DNA from 3 places in the Flavobacterium endoglycinae genome. Region 3 is predicted to be linked to each of the others. Evidence: riboswitches for the same ligand, from Rfam matches in the RefSeq annotation. Region 3 holds a riboswitch; each other region holds the start of a gene.
The links. Region 3 has a riboswitch for cobalamin ahead of J0383_RS15515 (TonB-dependent receptor plug domain-containing protein). Riboswitches for the same ligand answer to the same signal wherever they lie in the genome.

Region 1 (4,412 bases), 2.2 Mb from region 3:
AAGGTTGTAGCTGTATTTGATAGTTAGTTTTTTGAATTGGTAATAATTATCTTTTGTGATATCTTTTCGTTATCTGAAGTTAAAAAGGCGGCGATATAAATTCCGTCGCTTAAACCAGATGTAGAAAACGCATAGTTTTGTTCGGCTCCTAGATTGTCTTTAAACAATACCACTTTACCAAGCATATCGTATAATCTAAACGATTTAAAGTTTGTAGATTCAGGATTTGAAGCTCTTAAAACCTGATTGGTGTTATCTTGACTAATATAGAAGTTTGATTTCGTTGCTTCACCAACACCAAGTGTAGAATTGGTAAAGGTAATTTTGAAGCGGTCAGTGTATACACCAGGAGCAACTGTAACTTCATAACTTCCATTTTTTAAGTCATGATACGAAGAATCCAATTCATCGTAGAGGTAAATATTTTGAGTGTTGTCAAAGTTGACAACTATAGGAGCAGAAAATTTAAAAGTAGAACTTGTTTCTGCTTTTACAATAAGTGGAATTCTTTTAGAAGTATCAAAATTTACTCCCTGTATGATATAATTTCCTCCTTCCAGCCAAAAGTTAGCATCATTAGGAAGTGCCGAATCCATATTGAGCGCATCAAGTCCTCTGTCAACCCCATCAGTGGCTTCTGGTAAAAAAGCCAATGCAAGCTGTCTTGTAAATTGGTTGTTGATGATGGTATTTATTCGAATATGAGGAATTTCCTGAACTTCTTCTTCAGCTTCATTTTCGGTATTTTTAGAAGTGGTTTTGGCCGTAGTTTTATCTTTTGCAGGTTTGTTAAACTGCGACAATCCTGAACCTTCTTTGTAAAAAATACGATATGAATTTCTAAAAGTAACCGTTCCGTTTATAACACCGTTTATTACGAAACCTTGTCCGATAGGCGAATATTTTCGTTGAATCGAAAGTCCCGAAGATGGTCCGGTAGTATTCACACTTCCGTCAGGATTGTAAGTATTAAAAGTGGCAGGAACGTAAATACCATTTGAACCTAACGATCCCGGAGAATAACTTCCGTAACCACCTTTGTAAGCTGTTAAAAAATGTGAATTTACAGTTTTATCCTGTTCCCAAAAATAGGCGATTCCGGTGCAGGCACTATTTAGCGGATCTAATAAAAAGGCATTTAAATGAAGCGCAGAAGGATAAGGATTTCCAGTAAGGGTAGAAGCATTGGAAGCGCCCACAGTTACGGTAATATTTCCGTCGTTTGGTTTTCCTCTAAAATCATATCTCTGAGCACCAGTTCCTCCGGGATTATTAGCACCGCTTCCTTCAGGATTTGTAGCATCTGAGCCGCTGGTTCCTTTCATGGTAAAACCTTCTCCAGGCGCAATTGTTGTATTGCCCGCTACCTGAACCCATTGCGAATAATTATTAGCATTGGTCAATTTATAAATCCAATACGAGGCAATCGCTAACGGATTTGAGGTTCCATCATAATTTCCTAATGACAGAATTGTAGCAGGAGTAGACGCTGTAGAAGTTGTAGGCCTGTTTAGAAGTGTAATTCCAAAGTTATTGTTTCCGGTAGATGAGGTGTTAATACCAACTGGAGAGCACCAATAATTGTATTCGAAATTATCTGAAGTTCCTTCTTGATAAACCGATATGGTTCCCGTTCCGGAATTGGTTGAAGTAGCAGTGGTTCCCTGTACAAGCTGAGAAAGATTTCGCAGATACAGATTTGAATTAGCAGCGAGATTTATATTCTGACCCACGTACAAAACCTGATTTTGAACGTATACAGGAGTGCTTGCGCCAACATATATTTGTGAAAAAGCTTGTATGGAAATCAGAATAAAAAGGAATGTAATTTTTTTCATAAACTTCATTTTTATTTTAGAATATACTTTAGATAGTAGAGATGATAAGGCTTAGAAATATGGTTTTTTTAGAAGCTTAATTTTATATTTCTTTTTAAGGACAAAAATGCCGAATAGGATTCCGGCAGCAAATAATATTCCTTCCAGTTCATTTATGGGAAGTCCCGGTGGATTAGGCCCCGTTGGAGGATTAGGTAAACCAGGCGGCGGCGGAGTCTGAGAAAAAACGGAAAGGGAAAACAAGAGGATTAGGCATATAATTCTTTTCATTTTTCATTTTTTATGTTAGGGCATATTTTAAAAAAACGATTTAAATGTTTTTAGACTAAGGCTCATAAAGATTACTAATCTTACAGATTTTACCTTTCTTTGGAAATCATGTTTAACAAATATAAAATTTAAACTCGTATAATTCTTACAGTATTTTTTTAAATTATTACATAATTCCCATGTTTTTAGGTTGTTAGACATGATAATTATGTAACTTCTTACGGAAATGCCTGCTTTTACGGTATTTTGGACTCTTTCAAAATTTCTTTTGATTCTACATAAATAAACGATAGGAAAGTGGAAATAGTAAAACGTTTTTTAAAAGATAACCCTATATTTGCTCCAGATTTTGGTCTATTTTTTATTTAGAAGAATAGTTAAAAGGGAATCAGGTGTAACTCCTGAACAGACCCGCTACTGTAAGTTCTATTACGTCTTTAAACGACACTTATGCCATTGTTCGCTTACGCGGATGAGAAGGCTGTTTTAAAGATGGAACAAGTCAGGAGACCTGCCAGAATCATATAGTTTAAAACTTTCGTGGTATGAAGTGGAAAACAAAGAAATTACCGGCTGATATACAGCGGGATTCTTTTCTATGGTTTTTTATATCATCATCATCAGAAAGTTGGTTTAATTCAACAATGATGTACAATTTTAAGAAAACCTTTTTCACCGCTTTTATTTTATTGATTCCTGTTTTGCTTCACTCTCAAACGTCGGCTGATAGTTCTCGGGTTTTAAAAGAAGTAGTTTTAAAAACGAAACCCTATCAGGAAGTTATTCCTGTACAAAGCCTTTCGGGTGTTTTGCTCGAAAATCTGTCGGCTCATAATGTGGCAGATGCGCTTCGTTATTTTGCTGGAACACAAATAAAAGATTACGGCGGAGTGGGCGGACTCAAAACTGTTGATGTACGTAATATGGGTACGCATCATGTGGGTGTTTTTTATGATGGTATTCAGCTTGGAAATGCACAGAATGGAGTAACCGATCTTGGGAAATATTCGTTAGACGATATGGAATCACTTACGATGTATAACGGACAAAAAAGTGAAATTTTCCAGTCGGCAAAAGACTTTTCAGCGGCATCTACAATTTATTTACGCACTAAAAGACCTGTTTTCAGCGGAAGCAAAAAATCAAATCTGCTCGTTCGTTACAAAACTATGTCAATTGATTACCATGATCCTTCTTTGCGTTGGGAACAAAAACTGAGCGATGATGTAAGTATGAGTGTCAGCTCTGAATTTATTAAATCAAATGGTCAGTATAAATTTAGATACAAAAGAAAAAATCAGGACGGAAGCACGGCTTATGACACTACAGCAACGCGTTGGAACAGCGATATACAAGCGCTTCGTTTTGAATCTGGACTTTATGGAAAAATTAATAATGGCTCTTGGGATGCCAAAGTGTATTATTATGATTCTGAAAGAGGAGCGCCGGGTGCTATTGTAGAAAATAAATTTAAAGATGGATTCAGACAGTTTGACAAGAATTTATTTACTCAGGCTTTTTTAACGAAAGATGTTTCCGATAAATATAAATTTCAAATCAGAGGTAAATACGCATACGATTACACTCATTATATCGCTAGAGATACCACACAAGTTTTAGGAGAACCTGTAACCGAAGGAGCGCAATCTGACGATAGTTATTATCAGCAGGAAGTGTATTTTTCGGCAGTAAACATGTACAGTATTTTAGAAAATTGGGATGTTTCTCTTTCCACTGATTTGCAATACAATAAATTAAATGCCACCAGAAGGGGAATTCAAACTCAGTTTTCTTTTCCACAGCGTTATACTGCATTATTTTCATTGGCAAGTTCCTATCGATATGACGGATTTAAAGTTCTTGGAAGCGTTGTGGGTACTCGTGTAATCGAAGAAGTTCGTTACAATGCAAAACCGCCTAATAAAACCGAATTTACGCCTGCTTTGTTTCTGGGTTATACACCATTTAAGCAATATGATTTTAATTTAAGAGCGTTTGCAAAACGCATTTTCAGAATGCCTACTTTCAATGATTTGTATTATACAATGATTGGTTCCAGTACTTTACGACCGGAATATATGAATCAGTACGATGTTGGTTTTACGTATAACCTGCCTTTTAAAGAAAGTTTTTTAGACAGACTTTCAATTCAAGCCGATGCGTATTACACGAATACCAAAGACAAAATTGTCGCTGCACCAACCGGAAATCTTTTCCGCTGGATGATGACCAATATAGGGCAGGTGAGAGGTAAGGGAATCGAAACAGTTTTGAATGCGGCAGCCCATATTGACCAAGTAAATC
Region 2 (4,412 bases), 2.1 Mb from region 3:
AAACTGGATCAATACGCAAGGCCGCTCCATACGGAATTTGCTTATAAGTATCAGTCTGTCCAGGAATTACCGCAAAGTTTTCATTGAAAGTTTTGGATGCTGCATCAAATTTTACAATTTGTGTTCCCGAATTGAAACTATTGATTGAGTTAATCCAGTATAACGCATTTTCTTTATTGCTGTAGGTAAAACTTCCTGCATTCCATGCTCCCCACGAACCTAAATATTTAGTAGTTGGAATGGCATATTCGGTTACATCAAAATTTACTGCGTTGATGTTTACCAATTTCTGGTTTTGAATCGCCCAGACACTCCCGTCTTTTGCTTGTGCAATAGAATGAAATGCACCTGAAATAGTTTTAATTACCGTATTATTTTTTGGATCGATGATTAAAACTCCTGCGTTTTGTTTTACTGCAAATACATATTTTGAGGTACGAATCATATTCCCTATTTGTCCAGCATACTGACTTCCTCCGCCAGTTCCTGTTATCATATCGCCTACTTTCATATTCGCAATATCAAATGCAAAAATTCCGTTTGAAGCGCCAATGTAGCCTGTATTTTCATCTACACCAATAAACGAGCGTCCGTCTCCTCCACCGATATTATCAAAAGCAGCGATTTTTTTCATTGTTAAAGCATCGGCAACTACCAATCTTCCGCCTGGAGTATATTGACTATCACCGCCATCGGCAGCTTGTTTTGAAATGAAATAGAATTTATCGCCATAAATAGTTCCGTATTGTGTTGTAGCGCCAAAAGCCTGATTGCTGTTGGCTGCGCTGTAAACACGATAATTGATATTTCCTTCATTGTCTACAAAATTTACAGAACCATTCGTGTGTCCAAACCATTCTTCGTTTACTACAAAATAGCCTTTTGTAAAATCTACCACATTTACATAAGGATCAACAGGAGTAAATTCTGTTGAAATATCAATGGTATTAAATTCTGGATTGAAATTCCAAACATCCCAAGAACCATTTTGTAAAGCACGACTAGACGCTCCCAAACCCGAGTACCCAAAATCGCTATCGATGTCATCTTTTACCCAATACGACCAATATCCTTTTGACATCCAGCCAGACTGCCAGTGATCTTCTGCATCTATTGGTGTGTATTGATCAAAATCGTAAGCAGTTGTGTTTACAATACCACTTACAGGATAATACGGATAGGTTACATTTTCATCTTTATAAAGTCCGTTCGTGTTTTTTCCATTCAGGTCAAAACCAAATCCTCCAATAGCAGAACCAAATTGTGTTCCTTGATACAGCAACGTAAAAAAACGGTGATCTGCTTTTGCAATGGCTTTTAGCATATCTTCTCCTGTTGCATCGCCATCCCATTTAAATCCCCATACTAAAGCATCAGAATTTTTATCATCATTCCATTGTACGACAAAAGCGGCTTTGTTGCTTCCTGTTCCCACCCAGTATTTTATATCATCAAAAGTGATGGTACCGGCTGCTTTTTTGGATTGCTTTTGTGTTGTTATTTTTTGTTTTATGTCGCTTCTTGGCACGCCCTGAACGGTAATCTGAGCATTCGAAAAGAGTGCAAAAAATAACAACAGTATTAAAAAGTAGTTTTTCTTCATAATTTGTATTTAGGTTAAAAATTTTATTTAGTCAAAGTATAAATCATAAGCGCCGGCTACTTCTGTCGAAACTTCTCCAAGCCAGCCCGCTTCCTGATTAATTCCTGTATAAACTTTAATGAAATCAATTCCTGGAAGTTTTACGTAGTTTCCGTTTTTATCAACAGCCCATGAAATGTCAATGCTAGAAGCGTCATCATTATTGGGCGCATTGTCGGCATAACCAAATTCAAATGATTTACCGACCCAATAATTTCCGGTGCCGCTTTGGTCATAAAAGTTATTCTCCATTCGGGTTCCTTTGAGCGTGTAAGATGCGTCTGAAATCCAAAGCGGATAATAACTTTGAATATGAAAATTGTTTTTGGTCTTATAGCCTGAATTTCCCAAATTGTCCTGCCATTTAATGTATTCAACATCAGTCTGCCAGAATTCATTTCCTGCTACTCCGGTTTTAGATTCGTCCGGTTTAAAATAGGTTATGCTGTAGTTTTTAAGTGTAGTGTTTTTAAAATATTCACTTCCTGCTATTTCGTACCATTCGTCTTCATCAGGTTTTCCGTTTTTATTTTTGTCGTAAGCGACTAGAATAATTCCGGGTTCACATGATCCTGAACGAGCTTCATTGGCTTCATTTCCCCAAAATGCATTTCCTAAAACTTTAAAATCATTTCCTTTCAAATTGGGAATTGTATGATCGAAACCAAACACAACATAACCGCCAAAACCACCTAAAGAAATCATTGTGGTATTAGAACCTACCAAAGATTTTTTGGCCAAAGCAATCACTTGAGCTTCTGTGTTTCCAGCTGCATACTGCGGAATTTCATTGGTAAACTGCCCCACTGCTGGACGAAAATCAAATACGTTCGAAATGTATTTACTATATGTTCCTGCTTCTTTAATGACATTAATTTTAGATTCATAAATCTTCAATACGCCATTTTTTTCTACTTCTAAAAACAAAGGATAACTTTTTAAATACGGACTGATAAAATCCAGTTGCGCTGTATTTGAAATTACAGAATCATTAATACGCCATTTTATTTTGGCATCAGCAGATAAATCAAGAGCAATGTTGAGTACTTTAAATCGATCAATTGTATATGATTGTTTTAATACTACTATCGATTCGGTTTCTTCATCTTTATCGGTTTGGCAGGCTGTTATTCCAAATAGAAAAAGAAATAAAAATGTGGCTTTTAGAATTTTAGTTGAATTCATTGTTTTTTTAAGGAAGATGTGAAATGTGAAAAGCAGATTTGAGATTTTATTTGATAGAACATAACTGATTCAACAGATTTAGGAAAAAATCTGCAACTGAATAATTGGAAAATTATCACGAGAAATATTCACATGATGTATGTTCAGCATTATTGCTTGAAAAGAAAATAAACGAGTTTGCTGGATACGACGCATTACCTATTAATTTTAAAAATTAATTTCGGGAACGTAACCAAACAACAATACGAAAAAAGACCCGCTACAAAATAGCCGGTGCAGTTATTGTCTTCAACTTTATTCCTCGAAAGTTTTAAACTTATGTGATTATGGCAGGTCTCCTGACTTGTTCCATCTTTAAAACAGCCTTCTCATCCGCGGCAGCGAACAATGGCATAAGTAACGTTTAAAGACTTAATAGAACTTACAGTAGCGGGTCTGTTCAGGATTTACACCTGATTCCCTTTTAACTGTTTTTCTTAAAAATTGAAAAAAAACAGACCAAAATCTGTCGCAAAGGTAGAACTATCTTTATAAAAACAATAACTATTTTGTACAATTACGGTTTTCTCACTTTAAGAAAACAACATTGAATATTGTGCATTTTTTCTTTTAAGAATGGTTTAATATCTATTTCATAACAAAAAAATTTTGTGATACAATTCTTATTTCCTTAAATTTGAATGATACCATCTGTAGAAAAACCTTATAAATTCATAAGCGTTTTTTAGATTTCAAATGAAAATACATGCCAAAAATTATTTTATCTAACCCAAAATCTTGTAAGCAATGAAAAAAAATCTTGCCTTAACCTTTTGGGCACTTTACATGCTCTTTTTTGCTATTCCGTTTCCCATGTTTTTGTATTACAACATTAAAAGCGAATCTGATATTGATGCTTTAAAAGACGGAAATCCTTATCTGGCTTTAGCTTATCTTGCTCTCTCTATAGTACTGTGGGTTATTCTTTTAGTTGGTTATTTTAGAAAATGGATTCTACAGCTTTTTATTACCAGAAAAAATATGGCAAAAATAAAAGCGCATGGAGTACTTCGAGAATCTAAAATTTTAAATGCTCAGAAAATTTCAAAAGCAACTTCAGTTTACAACACATACGAACTTGAATTGTGTTTCAAAAATTTATCTGATTCTGAAATCACACACAAAACGACTATAACCGATCTAAAACCGCTGGCAAAACGTTTTGAAAGTGGCAATAAACTGAATATCTTATTAGATCGGGATATGAACCAGCCGCCTTATATGATGATTGCTTCATCTGAAGCTTCTATAAATTTTAGAAGTTTTGCTTTAAGAATATTAGGTTTTGTTATTCTTTCTATTGCAGTTATAGCGTATTACATTTTTTCATACCGAACAGAAAGTTACGGTATGGGCTGGCGATTTCTAGCTTTCTGGCATCCGCTCATTCTCTGTCCAGCCATATTATTGTTTTATCGTATACTTGTAGGCTTTATATTTAGAAAAATAACGGGGTTAAGCGATGATTCACTAGTAATTAAATTTAAAGGAATTAAAACTTCAGCCAAATTAATCAAGGTAAGCCAGACCGGAACGTACATTAACG
Region 3 (4,412 bases):
ATTCTCATTAAAAAGATTTAGAACTTGAAATCCGAGTTTAAAGGAATCCAAAAATTTAAAATCATAGTCGATCCCGATATTTGAGATCATATAATCTTTTACAATTTCGTTTGGATCATTATCGGCTCTGGTATAAACAAAACCATTGTATAAAAATTGATAGTATGCCGAGATTCTGTTTCTAGAATAAGCAACAGAAGCGGTTGCTTTGTGGAATGGAACGAAAAAAAGCTGTTTTTCGGTTTCTTCATTTTTCGAAACGGTATAAGCATAAGATGCGTTGGCACTTAAATGATTTTTACCATATTGTTTTTTCCAGCTTACCAAAGTTTCGGCTCCATAACTATTTACTTTATCGGTGTTTTGAGGAGACCAAATACCACTTGATCCTGGAATCCATTGCAGTAGATCTTTTATTTTCATGTAATAAAAGGTTTGTGTAAGCGAAATGTTTCTGAATGTAAAAACGTTCCCAATTTCAGCCTGATAAGAACTTTCAGGTTTCAAATCCAAATTTCCTCCTGGTTCCCAATATAAATCATTGTAAGTCGGAATTCTGAAATTTCGAGATACATTTAGTTTCAAATTATATAACGGACTAAATTGATAAGAGGAACCTAATGAAAATAACAGCGGTGATTCATAGTTATTTGTAAATTCTTTTCTAATACCAAATTCATTTTTCCAATTCGCCCCAATATCTTGTTTTACCAGTAAAGATGCAGAACTAATTTCGCGAACATGATCTCCAAAACTTGTTCCGTAGCCTTTGGTTCTATTATAATCTACAATACCATTTATCTGAGTAGTTTTAAAAAGAGTATATCCTAAATCCAGTTTGGTGATTAAACTTTCAGTATTGCCAGAGCTGTAATAGTCTTTCGTATTATCGGCGTAATATTTATAGTTTTCGAATATGTAAGCCGTTTTGAAATTGGTTTTAAATTTTCCGAAATCACCATCGTATTCTAATAAACTTCGATTAAAACCATTCACATATTTGCTTTTAGTTTCACTTTCTGTTACTAAAGATGTATTTCGATCTGTATTTGAAGTCTGACTGTACAATTTTAGAGTGTTTTTATCGTCAATTTTATACCCCACATTAGCACTCATAGTTATAATATCGTATTGGCCGTTTTGGTTCCAGCGCTGTTCGCCACGCCAAGTATAACGGTTTAGATATTTATAATCGTTTGTAGAACTATTTTTGGAAAAACCAACCTGTGCGCTCCATTGCTTATTAGAAATGTTGGTTTTATAATTTATTCCAATTGTATTAAAACTTCCGTAGTCTAGTTTTAGGGTATTCTCAAAACGATTAGAAAACAACAAATCGTTATTTAGGTGTACAGTTCCTCCAATCGCTCCACTTCCATAAATAACACTTCCGCCTCCGGCTTTTACACTCACAGAATTATAATCAGATCCTGAGATCGTATTAAAATCCGTGCTTCCATTCATTTGTGAATTAATGTTGATTCCGTTCCAGATAACTGCAGTTTGCGAAGAAGTCGTTCCGCGAAAAGAAACTGTAGAAAGCATTCCGCGTCCGTATTCTTTGAAATAAAGCGTAGAATTAAAGTTTAGTAAATCAGTCAGTAAAGCTTCATTTTTATTGATGATGGAATCATTCAATTTTAAAACCGACTGCGAATTGGAGTATTTTTTCAGATTAGAATCAGAAACAATAATTTCTTTCAGTTTGGTAATAGAATCGTTCTGCGCCGAAGTTAATTGGCACAACACAAGGAATAAAAAAGCAAAACGTAACCTTAAAATCATAATTTCTACACTCTTTTTCCCGAGAGCTCGATATTTTGTTATAAAGGCAGGTCTCCTGGCTTGCGTTTTGTTGTTTACCTTCCCATTCGCCTGAGCGAGCAGTGGCATCGTAGTTTACAACAAACATTCGTTTAGAACTAAGCTTACAGTTGCGGGTACAGCTCAAGATTTTACTTGATTCCCTTTTAATGTGTTAATAAAACACAACCTTAAATTTGCAGCAAAGATAAAATTAAAAATATTGATTATTCAAATTTCTTTTGCGTTTCGTATAAAATTATAAATTATTAGCGCTAAATTTCAATTTTTATAACTTGTCCAAAATCTACTTTATTCGTAAAAGCATTTTTTAAGGGCAGTGAAGTCTGATGGCAAATGATGCTTCGGATTATTCCGGCATGTGCGACAATTATGACTGGAACATTTGTTTTTGCAATTTTATCAGATAAAAAATCGCCAACTCTTCCGTGTAATTCTACAAAAGATTCTCCATTTGAAACTTTAATGTTTACAAAATCTTCCATCCAAGGATTGAGTTGTTCCGATGGAATTTCATCCCATTTTTTCAATTCCCAATCGCCAAAATTCATTTCTTTTAAACGTTCATCTTCCTGAAAAGAAATCGTTTTGATATTTTCCTGAATATGTTTGGCTAAAATTACACAGCGTTTCAACGGACTTGTAAAAATCACGGCTTCAGATGGCAGTTTAGAAATGATACTGCCGAATATGTTTTCAAAAGGTTCTGCAATATCAACATCAGACTGACCATAACAAATTCCTTTTTCGCAGATCGTTTCGGTATGGCGCACTAGATACATTTCCATATAAAAAGAAAACTTAAGTAATATATGACTTCACAAACTTGCTGTGTAGCGCCTAAACAATCGCCAGTGTAACCGCCAATCCATTTTTGAAAATAACGTGCCAGACAATATCTTGTAATGAAAACAGGAAGTAACGCTAAAAGAATTTTATAATTAAAGTAGGAGAGTGCTGCCAAAGGAATCAATCCAAACAAAGAAGAACCAAGAACTTCTTTCCAAGTATGTTTTTTGGCAATAGGTTTGCTTTTGCTGGAAGCATCTTCACGAGAATATTCATGCGTAAAAATAATGCTGATTGCAGCTAATCGGCTTAAAGAATGAGCAGAAATGAACAACAAATAAATCAGAATATTGTGATTTGTAATGATTGAAATAGATTCTGAAAGCAGTTTAAATTTCGCTAGAAAAAGCAGAACAAGTCCAATTGCGCCATACGCTCCAATAGCACTGTCTTTCATAATCATTAGGATTTTTTCTTTCGTCCAGCCGCCGCCAAATCCATCGCATACATCTGCAAATCCATCTTCATGAAAAGCTCCAGTTGTTAAAATAGAAGCAATTATTGCAAAAATAACCGCAGATTCTATCGAAAGGAAAAAAGAAAAAACATAGAAAAACAAAAATGAAATACTTCCCACAATCCAGCCAATAAAAGGAAAATAGCGTGTGGCCTTATTTAAATAATCAGGATCATGAGTAATGTTTTTTGGACAAGGGATGCGGGTGTAAAACATTAAACAGGTAAAAAAAATGTCAAGTTGTTTTTTCATTTGAAAAATGAGGATTTTATATAATTTTTATTGAATCTGAAAACTAGAAACTGAGACTGGAAACTTATTTTTTACTAATTCCAGCACTTTCAAAACTAGCCATTTCATTCAAAAATGCTTCTGCCGATTTTAAAATAGGAAAAGCAACTGCGCAGCCGGTTCCTTCACCCAGACGCAAATCTAAGTTTAAAATTGGTTTAGCTTCGAGATAATTCAATAATTTTTGATGTGCTTTTTCGGCGGAACAATGACAAAAAACGGCATTTTGTTTAATAGCCGGATTGATTTTATGAGCAATTAAAAAAGCTGTGGTGCAGATAAAACCATCAACAAGAATCAGCATTTTATTTTCGAAAGCACTCAGCATTCCGCCTGCCATTTGAAGAATTTCAAAACCACCAAAATAGGCGAGTTGCGACATTAACTCGGTTTGACCGGAATAATTATCGATGGCTTTTTTGAGTAAATTTTGTTTGTGAAGTAATTTTTCATTTTTTACACCAGTTCCTTTTCCAACACATTCTTCAATAGGAAAACCAGTAATAACGCTCATTAAAACAGAAGCTGTAGAAGTATTTCCAATTCCCATTTCGCCAAAACCAATACAATTAGAGCCTTTTTGTGCAATATTTTCAACAATGCTTTTTCCTTTTTCAAAACACAATTGAACTTCTGTTTCGCTCATGGCAGGTACGTGGAGGAAAGATTGTGTTCCTTTGGCGATTTTGGCATCGATTAATTTTGCATTGGTTGGAAAATCATAATTAACACCCGAATCGACGATAGATAATTGAATATCATTTTGCTTGCAGAAAACATTTATAGCTGCGCCGCCATCAAGAAAATTATTCACCATTTGGCGTGTAACATCTTGCGGATAATCACTTACACCATGATTGGCGATACCATGATCCGCAGCAAAAACAACGATATTGGGTTTTGTTATTTTAGGATTTAAAGTTTCAAAAACGGTCGACATTTGAAAAGCCAGAGTTTCTAAAGTTCCCAGAGAACCAACGGGTTTGGTTTT

Region 1: it holds a riboswitch for cobalamin, as region 3 does, so the genes downstream of both, J0383_RS00760 (TonB-dependent receptor) here and J0383_RS15515 (TonB-dependent receptor plug domain-containing protein) in region 3, are expected to answer to the same signal.
Region 2: it holds a riboswitch for cobalamin, as region 3 does, so the genes downstream of both, J0383_RS00475 (cell surface protein) here and J0383_RS15515 (TonB-dependent receptor plug domain-containing protein) in region 3, are expected to answer to the same signal.

The regions. Positions count from the first base shown of each region.
Region 1 is NZ_CP071448.1:182,191-186,602, reverse strand. Features, by position in the region: gene J0383_RS00765 (T9SS type A sorting domain-containing protein) at 24-1,838, opposite strand; cobalamin riboswitch at 2,442-2,641, shown strand; gene J0383_RS00760 (TonB-dependent receptor) at 2,654-4,412, shown strand, end outside.
Region 2 is NZ_CP071448.1:107,453-111,864, forward strand. Features, by position in the region: gene J0383_RS00470 (T9SS type A sorting domain-containing protein) at 1-1,603, opposite strand, end outside; gene J0383_RS00475 (cell surface protein) at 1,631-2,827, opposite strand; cobalamin riboswitch at 3,139-3,345, opposite strand; gene J0383_RS00480 (hypothetical protein) at 3,614-4,412, shown strand, end outside.
Region 3 is NZ_CP071448.1:3,502,162-3,506,573, forward strand. Features, by position in the region: gene J0383_RS15515 (TonB-dependent receptor plug domain-containing protein) at 1-1,785, opposite strand, end outside; cobalamin riboswitch at 1,814-2,012, opposite strand; gene cobC (alpha-ribazole phosphatase) at 2,079-2,612, opposite strand; gene J0383_RS15525 (adenosylcobinamide-GDP ribazoletransferase) at 2,597-3,382, opposite strand; gene cobT (nicotinate-nucleotide--dimethylbenzimidazole phosphoribosyltransferase) at 3,447-4,412, opposite strand, start outside.